3 regions of the Nocardiopsis nanhaiensis genome follow, and region 2 is predicted to be linked to each of the others. Evidence: riboswitches for the same ligand, from Rfam matches in the RefSeq annotation. Region 2 holds a riboswitch; each other region holds the start of a gene.
The links. A riboswitch is a leader RNA that binds a small molecule or an ion and turns the genes downstream of it on or off. The one in region 2 is predicted to bind cobalamin.

Region 1: linked by a shared signal. The riboswitch ahead of ACYVD1_RS01045 (ABC transporter substrate-binding protein) and the one ahead of ACYVD1_RS33895 (ribonucleoside-diphosphate reductase subunit alpha) in region 2 are both predicted to bind cobalamin.
Region 3: linked by a shared signal. The riboswitch ahead of ACYVD1_RS17150 (CoA-acylating methylmalonate-semialdehyde dehydrogenase) and the one ahead of ACYVD1_RS33895 (ribonucleoside-diphosphate reductase subunit alpha) in region 2 are both predicted to bind cobalamin.

What each region holds. Positions count from the first base shown of each region.
Region 1 covers NZ_BAAGZJ010000002.1:15,735-23,337, forward strand. Annotated here, with positions in the region: gene ACYVD1_RS01020 (alpha/beta fold hydrolase) at 1-1,114, shown strand, start outside; gene ACYVD1_RS01025 (hypothetical protein) at 1,315-1,638, shown strand; gene ACYVD1_RS01030 (protein kinase domain-containing protein) at 1,694-3,238, shown strand; gene ACYVD1_RS01035 (reverse transcriptase domain-containing protein) at 3,606-4,589, opposite strand; gene ACYVD1_RS01040 (hypothetical protein) at 4,608-4,751, opposite strand; cobalamin riboswitch at 4,884-5,095, shown strand; gene ACYVD1_RS01045 (ABC transporter substrate-binding protein) at 5,156-6,235, shown strand; gene ACYVD1_RS01050 (FecCD family ABC transporter permease) at 6,232-7,248, shown strand; gene ACYVD1_RS01055 (ABC transporter ATP-binding protein) at 7,326-7,603, shown strand, end outside.
Region 2 covers NZ_BAAGZJ010000140.1:663-8,265, reverse strand. Annotated here, with positions in the region: gene ACYVD1_RS33900 (ribonucleotide-diphosphate reductase subunit beta) at 1-322, opposite strand, end outside; gene ACYVD1_RS33895 (ribonucleoside-diphosphate reductase subunit alpha) at 423-2,966, opposite strand; cobalamin riboswitch at 3,121-3,323, opposite strand; gene ACYVD1_RS33890 (hypothetical protein) at 3,724-4,296, opposite strand; gene ACYVD1_RS33885 (NYN domain-containing protein) at 4,323-6,080, opposite strand; partial or broken gene ACYVD1_RS33880 (sigma-70 family RNA polymerase sigma factor) at 6,276-7,603, opposite strand, start outside.
Region 3 covers NZ_BAAGZJ010000033.1:7,521-15,123, reverse strand. Annotated here, with positions in the region: gene ACYVD1_RS17155 (acyl-CoA dehydrogenase family protein) at 1-654, opposite strand, end outside; gene ACYVD1_RS17150 (CoA-acylating methylmalonate-semialdehyde dehydrogenase) at 651-2,150, opposite strand; adenosylcobalamin (AdoCbl) riboswitch at 2,149-2,295, opposite strand; gene ACYVD1_RS17145 (hypothetical protein) at 3,068-3,577, opposite strand; gene ACYVD1_RS17140 (hypothetical protein) at 3,653-4,192, shown strand; gene ACYVD1_RS17135 (hypothetical protein) at 4,242-5,117, shown strand; gene ACYVD1_RS17130 (hypothetical protein) at 5,166-7,412, opposite strand; gene ACYVD1_RS17125 (MFS transporter) at 7,591-7,603, shown strand, end outside.

The DNA.
Region 1 (7,603 bases), on a different contig from region 2:
CAACGACAGCGGGGCCGTGGTCTGCTCCGAGGACCTGCTGGACGCCGAGCCCGACGCGTACCTGCACAGCCAGGAGGACTTCGACGAACGGGTCGAGTACAACCGCGCCTTGCGGGAGGACTGCCGCGAGCACACCGGGCCGCTGTACGACCACGTGGACACCCTCTCCGTCGCCCACGACGTCGACGCCGTCCGTGCGGCCATGGGGGAAGAGCGCATCACCGCCTACGGGACCTCATACGGCACGGCTGTCGGTGCGCTCTATGCTGAGCAGTACCCGGACCGTGTACGGGCCATGGCTCTGGACGGTCTCGTCGACCGGAACGCGGACACCGAAGACTTCGTGGGACTGCGCGTGGAATCCATGCAGGCAGCTTTCGACGCGTTCGTCGACTGGTGTGCTGACGAGGGCTCGTGTGCACTCCATGGTCAAAGCGTGCCCGAGATCTGGGCCGATCTCCTCGAACGGGCCGATGCCGACGGCTTGGAGGGGCAGGAGGGCCCCCTCACCTCCTACGAGCTCGTTGAACAGGTCCACGAGTGTGCGTACGAGCCGGACTGGGCGGGGCTGGCCGACCACCTGGCGGCACTCGGCTCCGGGCAGGTGGCCGAGGGCACTGCCTGCGGCGGGGACGAGGAGGACGCCGGGCCGCCGGTCGAGATCCAGGACTCGCGGGGCCTTTCCGTGGCCAACTTCTGCTCCGACTACGACCTCGCCGTCGATGACCACGAGGGGTGGCACGACCTCATGGAACGCACTGGTGACGAACACGGCCCGGACGTGGGGCTCAGTCCGAACGCCGTTCAGCGAATCGCCGACTGCCTGGGCGGGCACCACCCAGCCACCAGACCCCAACACGGGCAGGAGACGGACCGGGAGGCACCGATCCTGCTCACCTCCACCGTCGCGGACCCGATCACCGGCCACAACCAGGCCGCCCGCGTCGCCGAACAGCTCGGCGACCGTGCTTCCCTCCTCACCTACGAGGGCGCCGGGCACGGTGCCTACGGGTTCTTCAGCGGCAGCGAGTGCGTGACCGAGGCCGTCGACGACTTCCTAGTGACGGCGTCCCCGCCCGAGGACGGCACCACCTGCCCGGACGCCCGCGGCTGACCGCCGCCGTACCCGGGTGTGTTGCGTAAGGGTTCCCCAGTGGTTTTCGTCAAGCTGCCCTGGGGGTTGGTAGGAGGTGCCGTCTCGGAGCATGCGGAGAGCACATCGATACGTCGCCGGGAAGGGGCGAGGTCGCTGGGACGTGGTGTTTCCCTCCTGGCGCTTCTTGTCGTATTAGACACGCGAGTCCGGTGTGGGCAGTGAGGCGATCGCTGAAAGGCGGGGAGCCGTTCGAGAACGCCGTCTTCCACAATCCCGACGGTGAGCACCGGACCACCGTCGAGTACTGCTTCAACGAGGAGGTGAGCCCGGCCCGTGAGGTCCCGCGCAACATCGACCACACCCACCGCAACGACGACTACTCCGGCTATGACCGTCTGGTCTTCGAACGGGAGGACCCCGCCGACTGGGACCGGGCGTGGGACGACGTGGACTACTGCGGGGTCAGAATCTGCTCCCCGAACCGGGTGCAGCTCGACGGACACGGCCACGCCTGGCGGGCACGCGACCGGAGGCCCAGGTGAGGCGGGCCAGGGGGACTACCCTGTTGGTGCCTCCGTCCCCACCTGAGAGTTCACGATGCAGCGGACCTCCATCGACCGATACCTGATACGCGGCGAGCTCGGCAGCGGCGGCATGGGAGTCGTCTGGCGTGCCCACGACCCCCGCCTGCGCCGTGAGGTCGCCATCAAGGAGGTGCTACTCCCAGAACACCTGTCCCGGGAAGCTCGGGAGTCGGCCAAGGCGTGGGTGGCGCGGGAGTCGCAAGCCACCGCCCGGATCAACCATCCCTCCGTGGTCACCGTGCACGACGTCCTGGAGGTCGACGACACTCCGTTCATCGTCATGTCCTTGATCGACGGTGTGTCCCTGCGTACCCGCCTGAACGAGGCGGGGCCGCTGACGGCCGAAGAAGCCCTGTCCGTGGCACGGACCCTGCTCGAAGCCCTGTCGGCGGCCCACCGTTCCGGGGTGGTGCACCGCGACATCAAACCGGCCAACATCATGCTCACCGGCGGAGAGCCGACTGCCGTCCTGACCGATTTCGGCATCGCGAGTGTCCTGGAGAGCGGTTCGGTGTCACTGACCACGACCGGTTCGGTCTTGGGCACCGCCGAGTACTTGGCGCCCGAGCGGCTGGAACACAAGAGCGCCGAGCCGCCCTCGGACCTGTGGAGTCTGGGCGCGACCCTGTACGCGGCTGTGTCCGGGGAGTCGCCCTTCCGGAGGGACAACCTCGCCACCAGTCTCAGCGCGATCCTGGCCAGCCCGATCCCCGCGCCACCGTGCGAGGGACCGTTGCGTGAGCTCATCGAAGGGCTGTTGGTCCGCGACCCCGATCAGCGGTTGACCGTGGAACGCGCGTTGGAGCTGGTCGGGAAACCGTCGGACGAGGGGAGATCGGTGGGTTCCGACCCGGTCGGGCGGCGCCCGTTCCGGAAAGGTCCTGTGACCGCCGTCCTCAGCTCGGTCCTGGCAGTGGCCGTGGTCGCCGCCGCCGTGTTCACCGGCCCCTGGGGGAACCTGAGGGGGCCGTGGACGCCGCCGGAGTCCCCCGTCGAGGCCGGAGAGGAGCCGACTTCCCCGGCACCCACGCACAGTGCGGGCCCGCTGCCCCCGGTCGAGGAGATCGGGTTCACGACTCTGGAGAACGACAGTTTCACTGCCCGGGTGCCGGAGGACTGGCAGAGCACGGACATGACCGATGAGGCTCTGGAGGGCAATGATGCGGCCGTGGTCAGATACACCCTGCGCGACCCGTACGTGGAGGACCTGACGCTGGTGCTCAGCGTGTACCACCACGACGGTGAACCGACGCCCGGTGTGGAAGGGCTGAAGCGCTGGGAGGAGGGCTACGCTGAGGGCGGCCTCGAGGACTGGGAGTTCCTGGTTTTGGAGGACCTCTCCCCTGGGTCCGAGGTGTGGGACGTCGGGTCCTTGGAGGGACTCCACACCAACCCTGCGCGTGCGGAGTCCGAGCGGTGGCTCCTCGAGCAGCGGAAGCTCCGGACCGAGGAGCGGGCCGAGTACTTCCTCTTCGCCAACTTTCCCGCGGACCTGCGTGAGGTGTACCGGCCCCTCGTGGAGGAGGTCGCCGCCTCCTTTGGTCCGCCCGGGTCGTGACTGTGCGGAGAAGCCTCGGTCCTGGTCGCAGAACTCCTCCGCGCCGACGGGGTGCGGGTGGGAGCACCTCTGGCCAACGCGTCGCCACGGTCGGCCGTGGGGTCCTCGCGCGCGTGTTTGCCCTGGCCGATTAAGGCGTCGACTCGGCTGTCCTCACGCGACCGGGAACTCCGGGTCGACCAGGGCGAAGCTCTGGTCGAGGCAAGCGGTCACGACCAGCTTCCCGCCGACCTCCGGGCCGGTGAAGAACAGGACGGTCTGGCTGGTGGTCCACAGTGCCCTGGTCGCACTCCCCTACCAGGCTCGGACAATACCTACGCGCTCATCCCCTCAGTAGGGTCGGACCGTGGCGCCTTGCAGTGATCGCTCACGGTAGGTTTCCACGGCCCGCCCTCCGAGTGAAGTGGGCCGCCGACGAGGCGCCTCCGGCTGAGGTCCCTTTCCGAAGGCCCCTTCCCGAACCGGACAGGCCCGATTTCCAGGCATTCGACTCCCATCGCCCAACCGTCAGGACGTGCACCAAGACGCCAGTGCGCGAACAGGCGCGGAGACCGACAAGCGATCTCGGCAAGCCAGCCCATCGCACGGCGTTCCCGGTTGCGCAGCCGTTGTCTGTATTTCCGACAGGCCCACCAGACCAGCTGCCGGTTGAGCCCGCGGAGGAAGTAGAGCAACTCGGACTGTAGAAGCGCCCGTAGTAGTTGACCCACCCCTGCACGATGCTGTTGAACATGCGCGCAAGGTCGTCCAGGGACTTGTCACTGCGGCGGGCCAGGTGCCAGGACCGGATCTCCCGCCCCATGGCCTTCATCGCGTCCGTGCTCACAGCCGGCAGAAACGACACGAAGTGTTTCCCGTGCTTGTTCCTGGCCAGCCGCGGCCGGAACTCATACCCCAAGAACGTGAACTTGGTGTGCTCATACAAGCCTTGCCGGTCCGCGTCCTTGCAGTAGACGATGCGGGTCTTGTCCGGATGCAACTCCAGGCTGCCCCTCAGCCGCCGCGCGATCGCATCCCTGACAAAGATCGCCTGCTTCTGGCTGCGACAGTGCACCACCGCGTCATCGCAGTACCGTTCGAAGGTGACCGAGGGAAATTCCCGCACCAGCCAGCCGTCGAACGCGTAATGCATGAACAGGTTGGCGAGCAACGGTGAGATACCCGGCCCCTGCGCGGTCCCGCGATCCCGCTCGACCAGCATCCCGTCTTCCTGCCGCAGCGGTGCTTGCAGCCACCGCTCGACATAGAGCAGGATCCATTTCTGGTCCGGTGCAATGTGGTGGGCGACCGCTTTGAGCACGAGGTCCCACGGAACGGTGTCAAAGTACGCCCGGATGTCCAGATCGAGCACCCAGTTGGCCCGCCAGCACTACCGACGGCACACCCCGACCGCGTCCAACGCCGACCTCCCAGGTCGGTAGCCATGGGAGTCCGGATGGAAGATCGGTTCGACCTTCGCCTCCAGATACATCCCGACCACCGTCTGGGCGATCCGGTCAGCCACGGTCGGCACGCCCAGGACACCCCTTTACCCCCGGCCTTGGGGATCTCCACCGCCTTCACCGGCGGCGGGAAATAGGTGCCCGAGGAGAGCCGGTTCCAGATCTTATACAGATGGGTCGGGGCTCCCCGGGTTCAGGTGGCTTGGTACTCTTCCCCGGCCAGTCGATACCACAGATGTGGTCAGGGAATCCGGTGTGAATCCGGAACTGACGCGCAGCGGTGTGGGGGACGGGCGGAGCACGAATGCCACTGGGAAGGGCCCCCTCGACCGCAGGGCCGGGGAGGCGCCGCCTGGGAAGGCGCTCCGTCCGGTTGAACCCGAGTCCGAAGACCTGCTGGCACCTCCGTTGCACGTGCACGAGGAATCAGAAACCAGGCTCCGCGCTCGAGCCCCGACACCTCTGAGGCACACCCATGTCCCAGCTCGCGACCCGCTACGCGTTCTCCCACACGTCCCGTCGCAACCCATTCCGGGTGACGGCCTTCTTCCTCACCTCCTCCCTCCTGCTCGCCGCCTGCACGTCCCCCGACGGGACCGAGGCCGGCCCCTCCGACGCCGATGCGGCCGGCTACCCGCGGACTCTCGACAACTGCGGCCACGAGGTCACCGCTGAGGCGCCGCCGGAACGGGCCGTCTCCCTCAACCAGGGCAGCACCGAGATCCTCCTCTCCCTCGGCTTGGAGGACCGCATCGTCGGCAGCGCCACCTGGACCGACCCGGTCATGGACGGTCTGGAAGAGGCGGCCGATGCGATCCCGCGCCTGGCCGAGAACCAGCCCTCCTTCGAACGGGTCCTGGACACCGAACCGGACTTCGTCAGCGCCTCGTTCGCCTCCACGGTCGGCCAGGGCGGTGTCGCCACCCGTGACCAGTTCGAAGACCTCGGCGTGCCCGCCTACGTCTCACCGTCCGACTGTGCCTGGGGCAAGGACAACGAAGGCGGCGGCGACGGTTCCCGGTCCGAGGAGCTCACCCTCGACGCCGTGTACGAGGAGATCGAAGACCTCGCCCACCTCTTCGACGCCGAGGATCGCGGCGACGAACTCGTCGGCGAACTCCAGAGCCGCGTGGACACCGCGACCGAAGGACTCGACGCCTCCGACGTCTCCCTCATGTACTGGTTCGCCAACTCCGAGTCCCCCTTCCTCGCCGGCTGCTGCGGCGCGCCCGGGGCCATCACGGCGGAGATCGGCGCGGAGAACGCCTTCGACGACACCGATGAGGAGTGGCCCCAGATCAACTGGGAGACCGTCGCCGACCGCGACCCCGACGCCATAGTGCTCGGCGACCTCACGCGCGACTCCCAAACCGCCGAGTCGGCCGAGGAGAAGATCGCCTTCCTGGCGGACCACCCCGCCACCAGCAACCTGACCGCCGTGCAGGAGGAGCGCTACGTCCTGCTCAGCGGCCAGGCCATGAACCCCTCGATCCGGACCGTCGAGGGTGTCGAGCAGGTGGCCGACGGACTTCGGGATCTCGGGCTCGCCCAGTGAGAGGCGCCCGCCTGACCCTGCTCCTGGTGGGCGGGCTGACGGCGCTGGCGGTGTCGGTCTCGGTGACCGTGACCATCGGCCCCGCGGCCATCACCCCCGGCGAGGTGTGGGCCTCGCTCGGTGCCCGCCTCGGGATCGGCGAGAGCCCCCTGACCCCCATCCAGGACGGCATCGTGTGGGACCTGCGCATGCCGCGCACCCTCATCGCCGCGGTGTGCGGGGCGGGGCTGGCCCTGTGCGGTGCGGTCATGCAGTCCCTGCTGCGAAACCCGCTGGCCGACCCCTTCGTGCTCGGGGTCTCGTCCGGCGCCTCCACCGGTGCGGTCGCGGTGATCGTGCTCGGTTGGGGCGCCGGTGTGCTCTCCCTGTCGGCCGGGGCCTTCCTCGGTGCGCTGCTCTCCTTCGGGATGGTCATGCTGCTCAGCCACACCCTCGGCGGGACCATGGACCGGGTCGTGCTGTCCGGGGTCGCGGCCATGCAGCTCTTCTCGGCCCTGACCTCGTTCATCGTGCTCCTGTCGGCCGACGCCGAGACCACGCAGGGCGTGCTCTTCTGGCTGCTGGGTTCCTTCAGCAACGTGGGCTGGGCCGACGTGGCTCTGTGCGCGGGAGTCCTGGTGGTCGTGCTGGCCGTGTGCCTGGCCCACACCACCACCTTGGACGCGTTCGCTTTCGGGGAGGAGGCCGCGGCCTCGCTCGGCGTGCGTGTGGCGCGGGCGCGTGTGCTGCTGCTGACCGCGACTGCCCTGCTCACCGCCGCACTCGTGAGCAGCGTGGGCGCGGTCGGGTTCGTCGGGCTGATCCTGCCGCACGCCACCCGGATCCTGACCGGGTCGATGCATGCCCGGCTGCTTCCGGTGACCGCGCTGATCGGGGCCGTGTTCCTGGTGTGGGTGGACACGCTGGCCCGGACCGTCCTGGACCCGCAGGAGATCCCTGTGGGTGTGGTCACCTCGCTCGTCGGCGTGCCCGCTTTCATCGCCGTTCTGTACCGCTCGAGGAGGCAGACGTGAGCTCTCCCGGATCCAGTTCACCCGGCCGCGGATGGTCCGGTCACGGTCCGCCCGAGACCGGCTCCGGGGGCGGCCACCTGCGCGCCGACGGTGTGGTGCACCGGATCGCCGACCGCATCGTGCTCGACGGGGTCACCCTCGCCCCGCGCCCCGGTGAGACCGTCGGACTGCTGGGCCCCAACGGATCCGGCAAGTCCACCCTGCTCCGGCTCCTCGCGGGGGTTCTCGGACCCACCGCCGGGACGGTCACCCTCGACGGGGACCCGTTGCCGCGCATCGGCCGCAGAGCAGTGGCCCGACGCGTGGCCGTGGTCCAGCAGAACTCCCACACACAGACCGAGATGACCGTGCGCGA
Region 2 (7,603 bases):
TGTTGTTGGCCACCAGCGACTCGGCGGTGGCGAAGAAGCCGAGGTTGCGCTTCAGCATGAGGCGCTCGTCCTCGGTCAGCCCGTCCTTGGACTTCCACAGCGCGATGTCGGCCTGCATGGCGACTTCGGTGGGCATCCAGTGGTTGTTGCACCCGGCCAGGTACTTGTCCCACGCCCAGGTGTACTTGAGGGGCAGCAGCTGGTTGACATCGGCGCGGGCGTTGATCATCGACTTGTCGTCGACGTTGACGCGCTCCGCGTCGCGCTGGATCTCACCAAGGCCTGTGGTGGATGCGGTGTTGTTCTCGGAAACCGCGGTCATGCTCGGTGCTTTCCGTTCTCCGGTCGGACCGGTGTCGTCTGCTGGAAGTGAAGGATCGCCGGGTGGGGGCGGCGGCCGCCCCCCCCCGCCACGTCCGCCGTTACTGGCAGGCCTCGCACTCGGGGTCCTCGATGCCGCACGCCTGGCCGTCGACGATCTCGAACTCGTCCTCGGGCTCGGCGGGCGCGGCCGCCGGGGCCGGACTCGGGCTGGGGGACGGGCTGGCGGCCGGGGCGGGCGCCGCGGCCGGGGTCGCCGAGACCGCGTTGAGACGGCCGTCCGTGCCCTTCAACGTGCTCTTCTCGACGTGCGTGGCGCTCTGCGAACGCAGGTAGTAGGTGGTCTTCAGACCGGAGCGCCAGGCGTGGCGGTACAGGGCGTCCAGCTTGCGACCGCTGGGCGCGCCCATGTACAGGTTCAGGGACTGCGCCTGGTCGATCCACTTCTGTCGGCGCGAACCCGCGTCCACCAGCCAGGTCGGGTCGACCTCGAACGCGGTCGCGTACAGGGCCTTGAGGTCGTCCGGGACCCGGTCGATGTCGCCCAGGCTGCCGTCGTGCATCTTCAGCTCGGAGACCATGTCGTCGTCCCAGAGACCGCGCTCCTTGAGGTCGCGGACCAGGTAGTCGTTGACCACGGTGAAGTCGCCGGACATGTTCGACTTGACGAACAGGTTCCGGTAGACCGGCTCGATCGACTGGCTGACGCCGGTGATGTTGGCGATGGTCGCCGTCGGCGCGATCGCCATGACGTTGGAGTTGCGCATCCCGTCGGACTTGACGCGCTCGCGCAGGGAGTCCCAGTCCAGGGTCTCGCCGCGGTCCATGACGAGGTCATCACCGCCGCGGGCGTCGGCGAGCAGGTTCAGGGAGTCGATCGGCAGGACGCCCTTGCTCCACAGGGAACCGTCGAAGCTCTCGTACGCGCCGCGCTCGCCGGCCAGCTCCATGGACGCCTCGATGGCGTAGTAGCTGATCAGCTCCATGCTTTCGTCCGCGAAGGTCACCGCGCCCTCGGAACCGAACGGGGTGCGGATCTTGAACAGCGCGTCCTGGAAGCCCATGAGGCCCAGGCCGACCGGGCGGTGGCGCATGTTGGCGCGGTGAGACTCGGGGATCGTGTAGAAGTTCACGTCGATGACGTTGTCCAGCATGCGCACGGCGGTGCGGACGGTCCGGCGCAGGCGCTCGGCGTCGATGCCGTCCCGGCCCACGTGCTGGGGCAGGTTGACCGAGCCGAGGTTGCAGACCGCGACCTCGTCCTTGTCGGTGTTCAGCGTGATCTCGGTGCACAGGTTGGAGGAGTGCACCACACCGGAGTGCTGCTGCGGCGAGCGCAGGTTCGCCGGGTCCTTGAAGGTGATCCACGGGTGGCCGGTCTCGAACAGCATGGTGAGCATACGGCGCCACAGGTCCACCGCAGGCATCTTCTTGGAGACCTTGATCCGGCCGGACTCGGCTTCGGCCTCGTACTTCTCGTAGGCCTCGGCGAAGTCCTTGCCGTACTTGTCGTGCAGGTCGGGGACCTCGTCCGGCGAGAACAGGGTCCAGGTGCCCTGCTCCTCCACACGCTTCATGAACAGGTCCGGAACCCAGTTCGCGGTGTTCATGTCGTGGGTGCGGCGGCGCTCGTCTCCCGTGTTCTTCCGGAGGTCGAGGAACTCCTCGATGTCGATGTGCCAGGTCTCCAGGTAGGCGCAGACCGCGCCCTTGCGACGCCCACCCTGGTTAACCGCCACGGCGGTGTCGTTGGCGATCTTCAGGAACGGGACGACGCCCTGGCTCTTGCCGTTGGTGCCCTTGATGTGCGCACCCAGGCCGCGAACCGGGGTCCAGTCGTTGCCGAGGCCGCCCGAGTACTTCGAGAGCATCGCGTTGTTGCTGATGCCGTGGAAGATGTCCTGGAGGTCGTCGCCGACCGTCGTGAGGAAGCAGGACGAGAGCTGCGCGCGCACCGTTCCCGAGTTGAACAGGGTGGGTGTGGAGGCCATGAAGTCGAACGAGCTCAGCAGCTCGTAGAACTCGATCGCGCGGGCCTCGCGGTCGTCCTCGTTGAGCGCCAGGCCCATGGCGACGCGCATGAAGAACGCCTGCGGCAGCTCGTAGCGGACCTCGTCGCTGTGCAGGAAGTAGCGGTCGTACAGGGTCTGGATGCCGAGGAAGGTGAACTGCTCGTCGCGCTCGGCGTGCAGGGCCTTGCCCAGGCGCTCCAGGTCGAACTTGGCCAGCGCCGGGTCCAGCTGCCCGAGGTCGATACCACGGCCCACGTAGGCGGCCAGGTAGGTCGCGTAGCGGTCGGACATCTCGGTCTGGCCAGCGTTCTCGGGGACACCGCTGACGAAGGTCAGGGCCTCGGTGCGGAGCTTGTCCAGCAGCAGGCGGGCGGCCACGTAGGAGTAGTTCGGGTCGACCTCCACGAAGCTGCGGGCGGCCATGACCAGGGCCAGCTCGACCTCGTGGTCGGGGATCCCGGGGTAGAAGCCGCGGCGCGCCTCGGTGAGGACCTTGTTCGCCGAAACACCGGTGAGCCGCGCACAGGCCTCGGTAACGACGTGCTCGATCCGGTCGATGGCGGGGCGGGCGCCACCGCCGTTGTTCGGCTCGCGCCGACCGGATGCGGGCACGGCCTCGACGTCAAGGGTCATACAGCGGCTCCAACCTCAGTAAAGAAGAGTCCCGGCGGAGAACGGGGTCACGAGTGACAAGCGTGCGGGCTCACCGGAGAACCGGCGTACTGGATACGCGCGGTCCGCAGGCGGGTCGCGGCAGCTCGCCCTCGAAGCTCCGTCGTCACGCACGTGGGGGTGCGCGCCGGTGGCAGGTCTTCGGGCTCACGGGCGACCTACTCACCGTCGCTTCCCAGGACCTCGTAGGGGGTTCCCAGTGCGTGTGACGGCCTTCGTTCCCGCTTACCGCTGCGGGGCAGCCCCGGATTCCCACCGGGTTCCCTCTTGCCTCACCAGGGTCAGGAACCCCGGTGAACCACCAGCGGGACAGATACTACATCTAGGGCTTGTCACCTTGGAACACCGCAAGATGATGGCGTGTCGTAGATTTCTCGGATTCTTCGATGAGTGCCGAACATACGCGCGGAGCGTGGTATGTGCACCGCGCAGGTACCCGAATCCGGTGCACGATGGGCCGCGTTCAAACGCTTCCGGAGGGGGTCGGACACAGCCTAGAACGTCGGCGGGGCGGACACGTCCGCGGTGGCCCGAGAGAGGCACCACAAGAAGGCCTGGAGCTGCTCGGAGAGGGTCCGGATGGGACAGGGCGCAGCGCGCCTGGGACCCGGCGCGCACTCGGCCGCCTGAGAGCGGCAGAGACACACACCACGCGGCCGGGCGCGGAAGATTCCGTCGCGCCCCAGGGCTCCGGATCTCCGCGAACGCGTCGGAAAGCTCACTCCTCGTCGAGCAGGAGGTCCAGGTCGTCCTCGACCAGTCCCATGTCGGTCCTGATCCGGAACCGGATCCTCAGGAGCTCCACGAAGAGGTCGCGCGCGTAGGCGGGCTGGGACCCGCCCGTGAAACGGCGCGCACCGGCGGTCGCCCAGCGTTCGGCACCCTCGAGGTCGTCGTGCGCGTAGAGCACCTCCGCGACGTGGATGTGGGTGGGGAGCTCGACGGGCTCCCCGGCCTCCAGCCGCTTGAGGTGCTCGTGGGCCTGGTCGCGCTCGTCCAGCTGGAGCAAGGCTCCCGCGCTCAGGGCGTGCGCGTCGACCACGGTGGGGCCGCCGTCGTCGATGGCGCGCTGGTAGGCGGCACAGGCTCGCTCGAACTCCTGTGCGATCTCCCACTGTTCGCCCGAACGCACGAACAGCTCCGCACGGGTGACCTCGCTCCCGGCGTCCACCCGGTTCGCCAGATCCAGTAGCTGGGCGGCGATCCGACCGTGTTCACCGGATCGGACAGCGTGGAACTCCAGTCGGTCGAGTTCCGCCGTCGTCACGCGGGTCAACCGCATCGCCCCCATCCCCTATTCGCAATCCCACGCACCGATCAGGGCCTGGCACGCTCCAACGCCTGCCAGAACCCCTGGCGCAACCCGTCACGGACCTCGTCGCGCAACAGGTGGTCGATCGGGAGTGAGGACCCCTGGAGCAGGCGTGCCTCCAGATCCGAAGGCATCCGCGGCCTGCGGGCGAGGACCGCCTCCACCCACAGGACGGGCGCCTCACGTGCGATCGATTCCGCGAAGTCGTTCCCTTCCTTGCGCGCGACGTGCACCGCATCATCAACGGTATGCGTGGCGGGGCCGGTCTGCTGGGCATATCCAGGACTAGGGCTGGATTCCTGGTAGGGACCGGCACCGAACCGGCGGTCGTACTCGGGACCAGTAGGTCGCCCTCCCCCGTGCGGGGGCGAGGCGGCACCGCTGTACGCGGTGTCAGTTTCCGTACTGGTCCCATAGGTAGGGTTTGCGTCTGCCCCACCTCCGAAACCGGGTTCCTCGCCTGGTCCGGGTCCGAACCTCGGGTCCTGCTGGGGAGGCGGAGCATCCCTCCTCGGCGGCACCTGCTGGTGGTCGGCGAAGGAGTTCTGCGGCCCGGTCCCGCTGCCGAACGCCGCCTGCGGCCCCGTTCCGTTGAAGGCTTGCTGGGGTCCGGTCATCGGTGGCCCTTGGCCGGGCGCCGGTCTGCCAGGGAGCCCGTAGACCCCCGGCTCCGCGCCGCGCATGGGCTGGTGCCCTCCGGTACCGGGTGGCCCGTAACCGCCTTGGCCGCCCTGCACCGGGTGCCCGGCCTGGGGTGGATGGCCTGCCTGGCCCGGATGACCGCCCTGGGGCGGATGGCCTCCCTGAGGCGGCGGACCGCCCTGAGGGGAGTGGCCGTTCTGGGCCGGATGCCCTCCGGTGGCACCGGGGTAGGCCCCGGTGCCGTTCACCCCGGGCGGAACCTGTCCGCCCGAGGGGAAGCCGTTGGCGTCGATCGCGCCCGGCGGCGTGTTCTCCGCCCCCGGCCCGGCCAGGTGGTCGACACCCCGCTGTTCCGCTATTGAGCGGCGCATCGCACGCAGCTGCTCCATAGCGCTGCCCTGGGGTACCGACTGGCCTCCGGTGCCCGTGAACATCGCCTCGAGCCCGCCGGTGGAGGTGTTGACCGGCTCGACGCGACCGGTGTTCGCGGCTGCGGGCTGGCTCGGCGGCTCCTGCGCGGGCCGGGCACGGCCGTTCGCGAAGGGCGTGGTGGTCTTGGCGGCGTTCTCCTGGGTGGAACCACCGTTGGAGAGGAGGTTGACGTGGGGGCGGAGGTGCCCGGCGCCGATCTCGATGAGGTCGTCGCACTCCCTGCGCAGTGCGCGGGAGATCGTCCAGTTGCCTTCCACGGAGATGTGCACGACGGTCACGCGCACACCCATGTCCTGAACGTCCGCGACCACGGACGCCATGTCCTCATCGCCGCTGACCAGGACCGCGTCGCACAGGACACCGGTGCGGGCGAGGGTGGCGAGGTCGCGCTGGACGTAGCTCTCCACTCCCTCCCTGCGGCCGGGCCGTATGCGGGCGGCCCGGAACTTGATCCCGGGGATGTCCGCGATGCCGTCCTGCTCCTGCGCCCGCCGGTCGTCGGCGACCGCCTCGTACCAGTAGCAGCGCAGGAGCGGCAGCCCCGTCCGGTCTCGCGCGACCTCGTTGAGGAACTGGACGAGACCGGAGTAATCCCAGGCGACGGAGTCCCGGTTACGGGTTCCGTGCACGGCCATCGCGCCGTCGGCGAGAAGGTATCCCGCGTCGACGAACAACGCGCAGCGGTCCACGTGTCACCGCCCCCTTCCCTTCGATCTCTGGGGCCATTTCCATGGCCGGGGCACAGCCTAGCCAAGTCTGTCTCGTTTTGTGCGCGACAATTAAATACCCCTAGTTACGGCTCGACTACGCAAAGCGCGTTTCCTGGGTGGCTCGCGGTGTTCCGGTCATCTCGGGGTCACGGAAACCCCGCGCGATCGTCAACATCAGGTGCGCATCGGGGCCGTCAGCGCGACGGCCCCGACCAACAGGGCGTCCTGCCCGGACGGGATTCGGATTTCCGATTCACGTCCAAGTACTGCGTCGAATCGGACCACGTCGGTCCCGAAGGTCATCGGATCACCGACCACTCCGCGCGCGGAACTCACGAAGGCGTTGTCGATGCTGCCGTACCCCTCCGTCGGCGCGACCGGTGTCCCGTCCACCGTCACCCGGTCTCCGCCGAGATCGGCGTCGCCCTCCCAGACCACGGCGTCGAACCGGGTCGGCACCGATTCCGGCAACAGGCCGGACACAGGGAACCGTGCACCCTCCGGGTCCTGGAAGACGGCGGTGCTCTGGTCCAGGACCATCGCCTGCTGGTACCCGTCCACCGCCGGATCCTCCAGCACCACCACCATGCTCCAGCCGGCGTGGACCCCCCGGCCCTCCGTGGCCGGGATGTCACCGACCCACCACTCGCCGCTGCCCCCTTCGCGCACCAGCTCGGTGACGTCGGCGAACGCCTGGTAGGCCCGATAGCCGGGCAGGTCGACCACCCCGGTGTCGGCGGCGGCGACCGTCGTGTAGGCGGCCATGCCCGGACCCTTGATCCGAGCGGTCGGCGCCTCCGGACTGCCCGCCGCGGAGAAGTACAGGCCGGCCCAGCGCACCGAACCACCGGCGGGGAGTTCCCAGGTGGCGGAGCTGGAGGAGGTCGTCGTGGGGTCCCAATCGCGGTCGAGGGGCGCCATCACCCAGTTGTCGTTGTCGATCTGGTCACCGACCCGTTCGCGTGCGTCCGCGCAGGGCCCCGGCTTCTCCTCGGATTCCTCGTCACCTTCCCCCTCCTCCTCGGGATCCCCGGTGTACCCCTCGTCGGTCGGGCCGGGGGAGGGTACTCCGGGCGTGTCGGGGCCGTCGGTTCCGGGCGCCGCCTCCGAGTCGGCCCCCTCCCCGCCGGACCCGTCGCCGTCGGGTTCTTCGGGAACATCGTTGTCGGATCCGTCCTCGGACCCGCCGAGAACACCATCGTCCCCGAGGACATCACCGACCCCGTCCGTCACATCCGTGCCGGGATCGGCCTGCTCTGACGGGGATCTGCGCAGGTCGGCGTCGCCCTCCCCTTCCGGAGGCACGCTGGGAGCACCTTCCGGCGCGGGCGCGCTCTCCGGGCTTCCCGGGGCGTCCGGGGCGTCCGGGTTCTCGCCCAAGGGGGCCTCGTCCCCGGGGGTCTCCGAGTCGCGCGGCCACCCCCACCACGGCCAGGGCCAGCCGCCCTCCGGCTTCTCCGGCTCGGTGCAGGTCATCAGGGAGTTGCCCACGGACTCCGTGC
Region 3 (7,603 bases), on a different contig from region 2:
GGTCAGGCGCACCCCGTCCATGAGGACCTGGCGTGTGGGCTGGGCGTTCCAGCCCATCTTGGCCTCGTCTGCGCCGAAGGAGACCCCGGGGTCGTCGCGGTGGACGACGAACGCGGAGATCCCCGCGGCGCCGTCGCCGCCGGTGCGGGCCATCACCACGTACACCTCGGAGGCGCCCGCCCCGGAGATGAACTGCTTGGACCCGGTCAGGACGTAGTCGTCGGCGTCGCGGACCGCGCGGGTGCTGAGCGCGGCGGCGTCGGACCCGGCCCCCGGTTCGGTGAGGCAGTAGCTGCCCAGTGTCTCCATGGAGCACAGGCCGGGCAGCCAGCGGGCCTTCTGGGCGTCGTCGCCGTAGCGGTCCACCATCCAGGCGACCATGTTGTGGATGGACAGGTAGCCGGCGACGGACGGGCAGCCGGTGGCCAGGGCCTCGAAGGCCACGGCGCCGTCGTGCCGGGTCAGTCCCGTGCCGCCGGAGCCCTCGGAGACGTAGAGGCCGCCCATGCCGAGTCCGGCGGCCTTGCGGAGCACGTCGACCGGGAAGTGCTTGTTCTGGTCCCACTCGACGGCGAAGGGCGCGAGGTGTTCGTCGGCGAACCCGCGCGCGGTCTCGGCCAGCGCGCGCTGTTCGTCCGTGGTCGCGGGGGTCACCGGACAACCGGGATAGTGAACTCCGCGCCCTCCTTGACCCCGGAGGGCCAGCGCGAAGTGACGGTCTTGGTGCGGGTGTAGAAGCGGATGGAGTCGGGCCCGTGCTGGTTGAGGTCGCCGAATCCGGAGCGCTTCCAGCCGCCGAAGGTGTGGTAGGCGACGGGCACCGGGATGGGCACGTTCACGCCGACCATGCCGGTCTCGACCCGCTGTGAGAAGTCGCGCGCGGTGTCGCCGTCCCGGGTGAAGATGGAGACCCCGTTGCCGTACTCGTGCTCGCTGGGCAGGCGCAGGGCCTCCGCGTAGTCGGCGGCGCGCACCACGCACAGCACCGGGCCGAAGATCTCCTCACGGTAGATCCGCATGTCCGGGGTGACGCGGTCGAAGAGGGAGGCTCCGGTGAAGAAACCGTCCTCGTGGCCCGCGACCTTGTGGCCGCGGCCGTCGACCACCAGTTCGGCGCCCTCCTCGACGCCCAGCCCCACATAGGAGTCGACCTTCTCCAGGGCTCCCTTGGACACGAGCGGGCCGAAGTCGGCGCCGGGGTCGTCGGAGGTGCCGACCGTCAGGCCGGAGATGCGCTCGGTGAGCTTGGCGACTAAGGCGTCCGCGGTCTTCTCACCCACGGGAACCGCGACGGAGATGGCCATGCAGCGTTCTCCAGCCGAACCGTATCCGGCGCCGATGAGGGCGTCGGCGACCTGGTCGAGGTCCGCGTCGGGCATGACGACCATGTGGTTCTTGGCCCCGCCGAAGCACTGGGCGCGCTTGCCGTGCGCGGTGGCGGTGGAGTAGACGTGCTCGGCGATCGGAGTGGAGCCCACGAAGCCCACCGCGGCCACGCGGGGGTCGGTGAGCAGGGTGTCCACGGTCTCCTTACCGCCGTTGACGACGTTGAGCACGCCCGGGGGCAGTCCGGCCTCCAGGAACAGTTCGGCCAGCCGGAGCGGCACCGAGGGGTCGCGTTCGGAGGGCTTGAGGATGAAGGCGTTCCCGCAGGCCAGCGCGGGCGCGGCCTTCCAGAGCGGAATCATCGCCGGGAAGTTGAACGGGGTGATGCCCGCGACCACACCGAGGGGCTGGCGCAGGGAGTGCACGTCGATCCCGGCGCCCGCGTTGTCGGAGAACTCGCCCTTGGCCAGGTGCGGGATACCGGCGGCGAACTCGACCACCTCCAGCCCCCGCTGGAGATCGCCGTGCGCGTCGGCGACGGTCTTGCCGTGCTCGGCGGACAGCGCCCGAGCGATGGACTCCCGCTCCGGCTCGACCAGCTGCAGGAAGCGCAGCAGGACCCGGGCCCTGCGCTGGGGGCTCCAGGAGCCCCAGTCGATCTGCGCTGCCTCGGCGTCGGCGATGACCTGTTCGGTCTCCGCCCGGTCCGCCAGGGGGACGCGCGCCTGCACCCGGCCGGTGTTGGGGTCGTAGACGTCGCCGAAGCGACCGGACCGGCCCGGGACGTTCTTGCCATGCACGAAATGCGTCAGCTCGCTGACCATGCGTGTTCACTCCATCCTCGTGGATCACACGAATTCCCTGGCCGCGAGCGGTGGCCTGACTCCCGGTGTTGTCCCCGGTCACAGTGGCGGGACCGTGCTGGATTCGCACCAGCTTCCCCGCTCCGCGGCCACCTCACCATATAGTTGGACGTCCTACTAAATCTAGGCCCGGGACGCCTTGGATCACGCGCGACCGCGGAGCCGAAGGCCAAGGACACTGCGGAGGACAGCGCCAGCTGCGACACCGCAGCGAACGGACATACCCGACCCTTTGCCGGAGGGGCGACACCCCCAGTAGGCTCTGCGACTTGTGACCGCCAAGGAGCCGCCCCGCGCAACCGACCATGTCCTCGCCCTGACCCCCGAGTGGCGAACCGTCGACACCACACTGCGTGTACTCCTGGTGATCCACAGCGTCACCGCCGCCACCCGCATCGCCGACATCCTCCCGGCGCTCCACGACCCCCGCGTCCAGCTCTACTGCGCCCAGACCAGCGGTGCCGTCTTCGCCAACGGCGTCCAGGAGTACATCCGGGAGAACGGTGTCCGCCACCTCCCCTGGGACCAGGCACGGGAAATGGAATTCGACCTCGTCGTCACCGCCAGCCTCGGCGATAATCTGCACGAGATAAATTCCCCGATCCTGAGAATTCCCCACGGCAACGGATATAATAAGAGGTGGAAGCAGGAAGCAGGAAGCAGGAAGCAGGAAGCAGGAAGCAGGAAGCAGGAAGCAGGAAGCAGGAAGCAGGAAGCAGGAAGTCTTCGGACTCTCCGACGGGACCCTCAAGCACGAAGGGCGCCTGGTTCCCTCCGCCATCGCGCTCTCACACACCGAACAGTTCGACCGGCTCCGCGAAGGCTGCCCCGACGCGCTCCCCCTCGCCTTTCTCGCTGGCGACCCCTGCTACGACCGGCTACTCGCCAGCGCGCCGAGGCGGCTCAACTACCGCGACGATCTCGGCCTGCGCCCCGGACAGAAACTCATCACCGTCAATTCCACCTGGAAGACCGATTCCCTTTTCGGGTCCCACCCCTCGCTCGTACCACGGCTCCTCTCCCGACTCCCGTACGATGAATACCGCCTCGCGCTCGTCCTGCACCCCAATGTCTGGTCCTCGCACAGTGAGCGCCAGATCGAGGCGTGGTTCGACGAAACCCTCCGCTCCGGCCTCCTCCTGATCCCGCCCGACGAGGGCTGGCGCGCCGCCGTCACCGCCGCCGACCTCGTCCTCTCCGACCACGGCTCCGTCAGCGTCTACGCCGCCGCCCTCGGTCGCCCGGTCCTGCTCTCCCCCGGCGGCCGCGACTCCGTCGACCCCGACTCCGCGCTCGGCCGCCTCTACGAAGCAGCCCAGCCCCTCGACCCCCACGCACCGTTCCCGCCCCAGTTCCACCAGGCGGAGAAGCTCCGCGACCACACGCACGAGACCGCCCGATCCTGGATCAGCTCCGCGCCCGAGCAGTCGCTCGACCTCATCCGCGCCGAGGCCTACCGGATCATGGGAGTCGATCCGCCCGCGCGCGCCCCCGCGCTCCTCGCCGTGCCGCCGCCGAGGGTCCGGAGCCTCGGGACCGCCTCCCTGTGGGTCGCCGTCACCCCGGTGGAGGACTCCCTCGCCGTCCACAGGGTTCCCGCCGCCGCGAACCCCGACGGCCCGGGGATCCTGGTCGTGTCCGACGCCGAACTCGACCACCGCCTCGCCGGGGCCGCCGACGCCTTCACCGTCGCGGAGGGGAACCTCCCCGCCGACGAGGAACTGTGGTCCGACACCGTGTTCGCCCACAGGCCCGGCGCGAGGCTCACCGTCGTGCACTCCCCCGAGGGCGCCCGCCTGCGTACCCGTGAAGGAGCGCTCTTCCGGCTCCGCTTCGAAAGCTCCCTCGACGACGACCACCTGGCCGTGTGCATCCTCGCCGAACGCCTCATCACGGCTGACCACCCTCCCACCCCGGCGGCGCTCGCGGCCCGCAGCCCGCTGAGGATCCGGATCTCCCTGGAGCGCACACTCACCGTCCCCTTCGAGGTCTACACCCACTGATTTCCGGATTCCACCGACATCACGCGACCACGCTCAGTAGCTTCATGCCATGCCCGGATTCGACCACGAACTTCAGGTACGGCTGCTCCAGAACAGGCCGTCCCTGGTGCCCTTCATGCTCAGCGACACGCTTGGCTTCCCTGTGCCCGACTTCGCCCGTGCGGAGCTCGGCTGCGGTGACCACACCAAGCTCAAGCCCAAGCCGTTCAAGTCAGACAACGTGGTCGTTCTCTACGACGACGACGGCGGAAAGCTACTGGCCATCATCTCGGAGGTCCAACAGGACAAGGACCATGACAAGCCCTACACCTGGCCTCTTTACCTCGCCACTGTCAGGGAGCAACTACGTTGCCCCGTTCGATTGATGGTGGTCTGTCCGGACAGCGACACCGAGCAGTGGGCACGCACTCCCATCGAGATGGAGAACGGAGGTGCCGTTCTCAGGCCAGCGGTCCTAGGACCGAGTAACACCCCCTACATCGACGACATCGAACGGGCGAGGGCCCTTCCGGAGCTTGCCGTGCTGTCCGCAGCGGCTTACGGCTCACACCTGCCTGTGCTCAAGGCCGCCGAAGCCGCCCTGGACAAGCTGCCCGAACACACCCAACTTCTTTATAATGACTACATCGAGTCGAAGCTCAATGCGTCGGCCCGCAAGATGTGGGAGGACCTCATGGCAACCGGTACCTACGAGTGGCAGAGCGACTTCGCCCGCAAGTACGTGGGGCAGGGCCGTGAGGAAGGCCGTGAGGAAGGTTTCGCGCAGGGCAAGCGCGAGGCGCTCCTCCGTATCCTGGAGGCACTCCCCATCACGGTTGACGAGGAGGCACGCAAGCGTATCGACGAATGCGCTGACTCGGACCAGCTCGATGCCTGGCTCACCAAGGCCGTCAAAGTGAAGACCACCGACGAACTATTCGCCTGACCCCATTCCAGCAATACCGGGGCCGGAGCCACATGCCCGGCCCCGACGCTATGCCCGCTCCTGCCCGGTGAGCTTCTCCCGAAGGCGCTTGGCGGCTCCGGCCGCGCCGACGAGCTCGTACACCTCGGCCGCCGTGGTCCACCGCTCCCCTGGGCTGTCTCCGAGGTCGCCCAGGGTCTCCAGGACCTTGCCGACCTGGTAGGCACGGTTGGCCGCGACGAAGCGGCCCAGGGCCTCCCCCAGCAGCGCGACGGCCTGGCCGGGGTGCTCCTCGGCGAGGATGCGGGCCTGGTTCACCAGCAGCTTGCCCTCGTTGGCGTGGTCGGGCCCTTCCGCCTCAGCGTGCTCGCGGAACAGCCGGAGCGCGGCCGCGTAGCGTTCGAGGGCCGCCTCTTGATCCCCGCCCAGCAGTGCGGCGTCCCCCATGTGCATGTGGTGGAGGGCCGACGGCCGGGCGCGCGTGTGGTCGAGGCAGGGGAACGACGCCTCGAGCCGACGTTCTGCGGCCTCCCGGTGACCCTCACGGCGTTCCAGGATGCCGAACCACTCCAGGGCCGCGCCCCTGCCTCTCGGGTCGGCCCGCTCGGTCTCAGCGGCCTCCAGGGAGAGTTCGAGCTGCTGCCTGGCCTCGGCCAGTCGGCCCCGCCCGAGCATCGCCTCGCCCCACTGCCCCCGGATCCGGGCCACGGCGTCGGCGTTCCCGCAGGCCTCGGCGTCTCGGACAGCCAAGGCGAGCAGGGTCACGCGCTCGTCGGTCCTGCCGTGCGCGGTGAAGTAGCCGTTGGTTGCCTCGGCCACCTGCCAGGCGTAGCCGGGATCGGGCGGGCACCCGTCCCACACCCGGCCGGAGCGCTCCACACAGGCGATGATCGCGTCCAGGTTGGCCTCGAACCACTCGTCGGGGATCGGGTCGCGTTCCATCCGGCCGGGCACGAACTCGGCGCTGCGTTCACGGATCTCACGGCGCCGGGCCAACCAGGGCTCGAGGCGGCCGGGAAGCCTGTCGTCCTGCCGGACCTGTTCCGCGGCGGCGGCGAAGTCCGGCACCGAACAGGGTGCTTCCTTGCCGTACAGGGGGCCGAGCTTCCAGCGCTGGGTGCGGACGGTGTCGGCCGCCACGGAGCCGTACAGGTAGTAGTCGGCGAATGCCTGCTGGGCGCTTCGGCGTTCCTCCGGTGAACCCTTCGTGGTGGCGACCCATGTCGCGTGCTCGTAGGTGAGGTCCTCCATGACGTACCGGCCTGCCCAGTCGGTCTTGACCAGGCTGCGCCTCAGGAGGCGGTCCAGCGCCTCGTCACCGCGGACCGGGTCCTGGCCGAAGACGGACCGGACCAGCCATCGGTCGAAGTCACGGGTGGGGTGCAGGCCCAGTGCGCGGTACAGCAGGGCGGCGTTCTCGTCGAGTTCCCGGTAGAACGCGTCGAAGACCGCGATGGGCCGGGTGGAGACCGCGGAGGCCTCCTCGAGGTAGGCGAGTCGGCCGCACTCCTCCATACGTGCGACCAGCTCCCCGGCGGACCGGCCCGGCTCATCGCACAGGAGGGCGGCGGAGTGACCGGCGAGCAGGGGGATCCCCGCGCACCGGCGTACCAGTTGTTCGAAGGCCTCCGGCTCGTCCGCGAAGCGCTCGGGACCGAGGATGTCGTGGAACAGCGCCGCGACCGCCCCGTCCTCCAGCGGCCCGACCCGCACCGCGGCCGGGCGCCGCATGCCCAGCCCTCGGACCGGTTCGCGGCTGGTGGTGATCACCAGCGTCCCGGGCAGGTCGGACAGGAACGGTTCGACCTGCGCGGCCGAGCGGACGTCGTCCAACAACACGACCACGGGCCTGCCCTCGGTGTGCTGCCGGAAGAGGCTGAGCTTGCCCTCCAGGGTGTCGAAACCCGGGGCGTCGGTATCGATACCGGCCGCGTGGAAGTATTCGTCGCACATCTGCTCGACGCCTCTGCCCCGCCCCTCACCCGGGTCGCCGCCGCAGGCCATGGCGATCTGGGCGTGGCCGAAGCTGCTCCGGTTGAGAATGATCCACGTGAGGGCGAGGGTGGTCTTGCCGACCGCCGCCTCTCCGACCATGCTCCACAGCCAGCTCCCCGTTCCCTCCTCCGCGCGTTCGAGAAAGGTGTCGAGCAGGGCCAGCTCCTCGCCCCGGTTCTGGAAGACGCTGGTCTCGCGCTGCGGAAGGAGCCGGACCGTTCGAGACTCACTCTGGTGGATACTCACCGAGCCGGCCACCGAGCCGATCTGGACCTGGGTGCCGTGGTTGTCGCCGTGGGAGGTGTTGTGTGTGCCGCTCACAGCGCCCCATCCTGGCCGAGAACGGCGCTCCCGACCACCCCCGCAGGTCGGAACGGGTTGTCCTATGCCGGTCACGGTCCGCCATCGGCCGCCGCTTAGCCTGGCTGGGCGTTCCGGTGCTCCGATCGGGACCGGACGGTAGTTCCGGCGCGGGGCGCGAAAGGTCGGTGTTGCCCCCATGTCCGACTCCA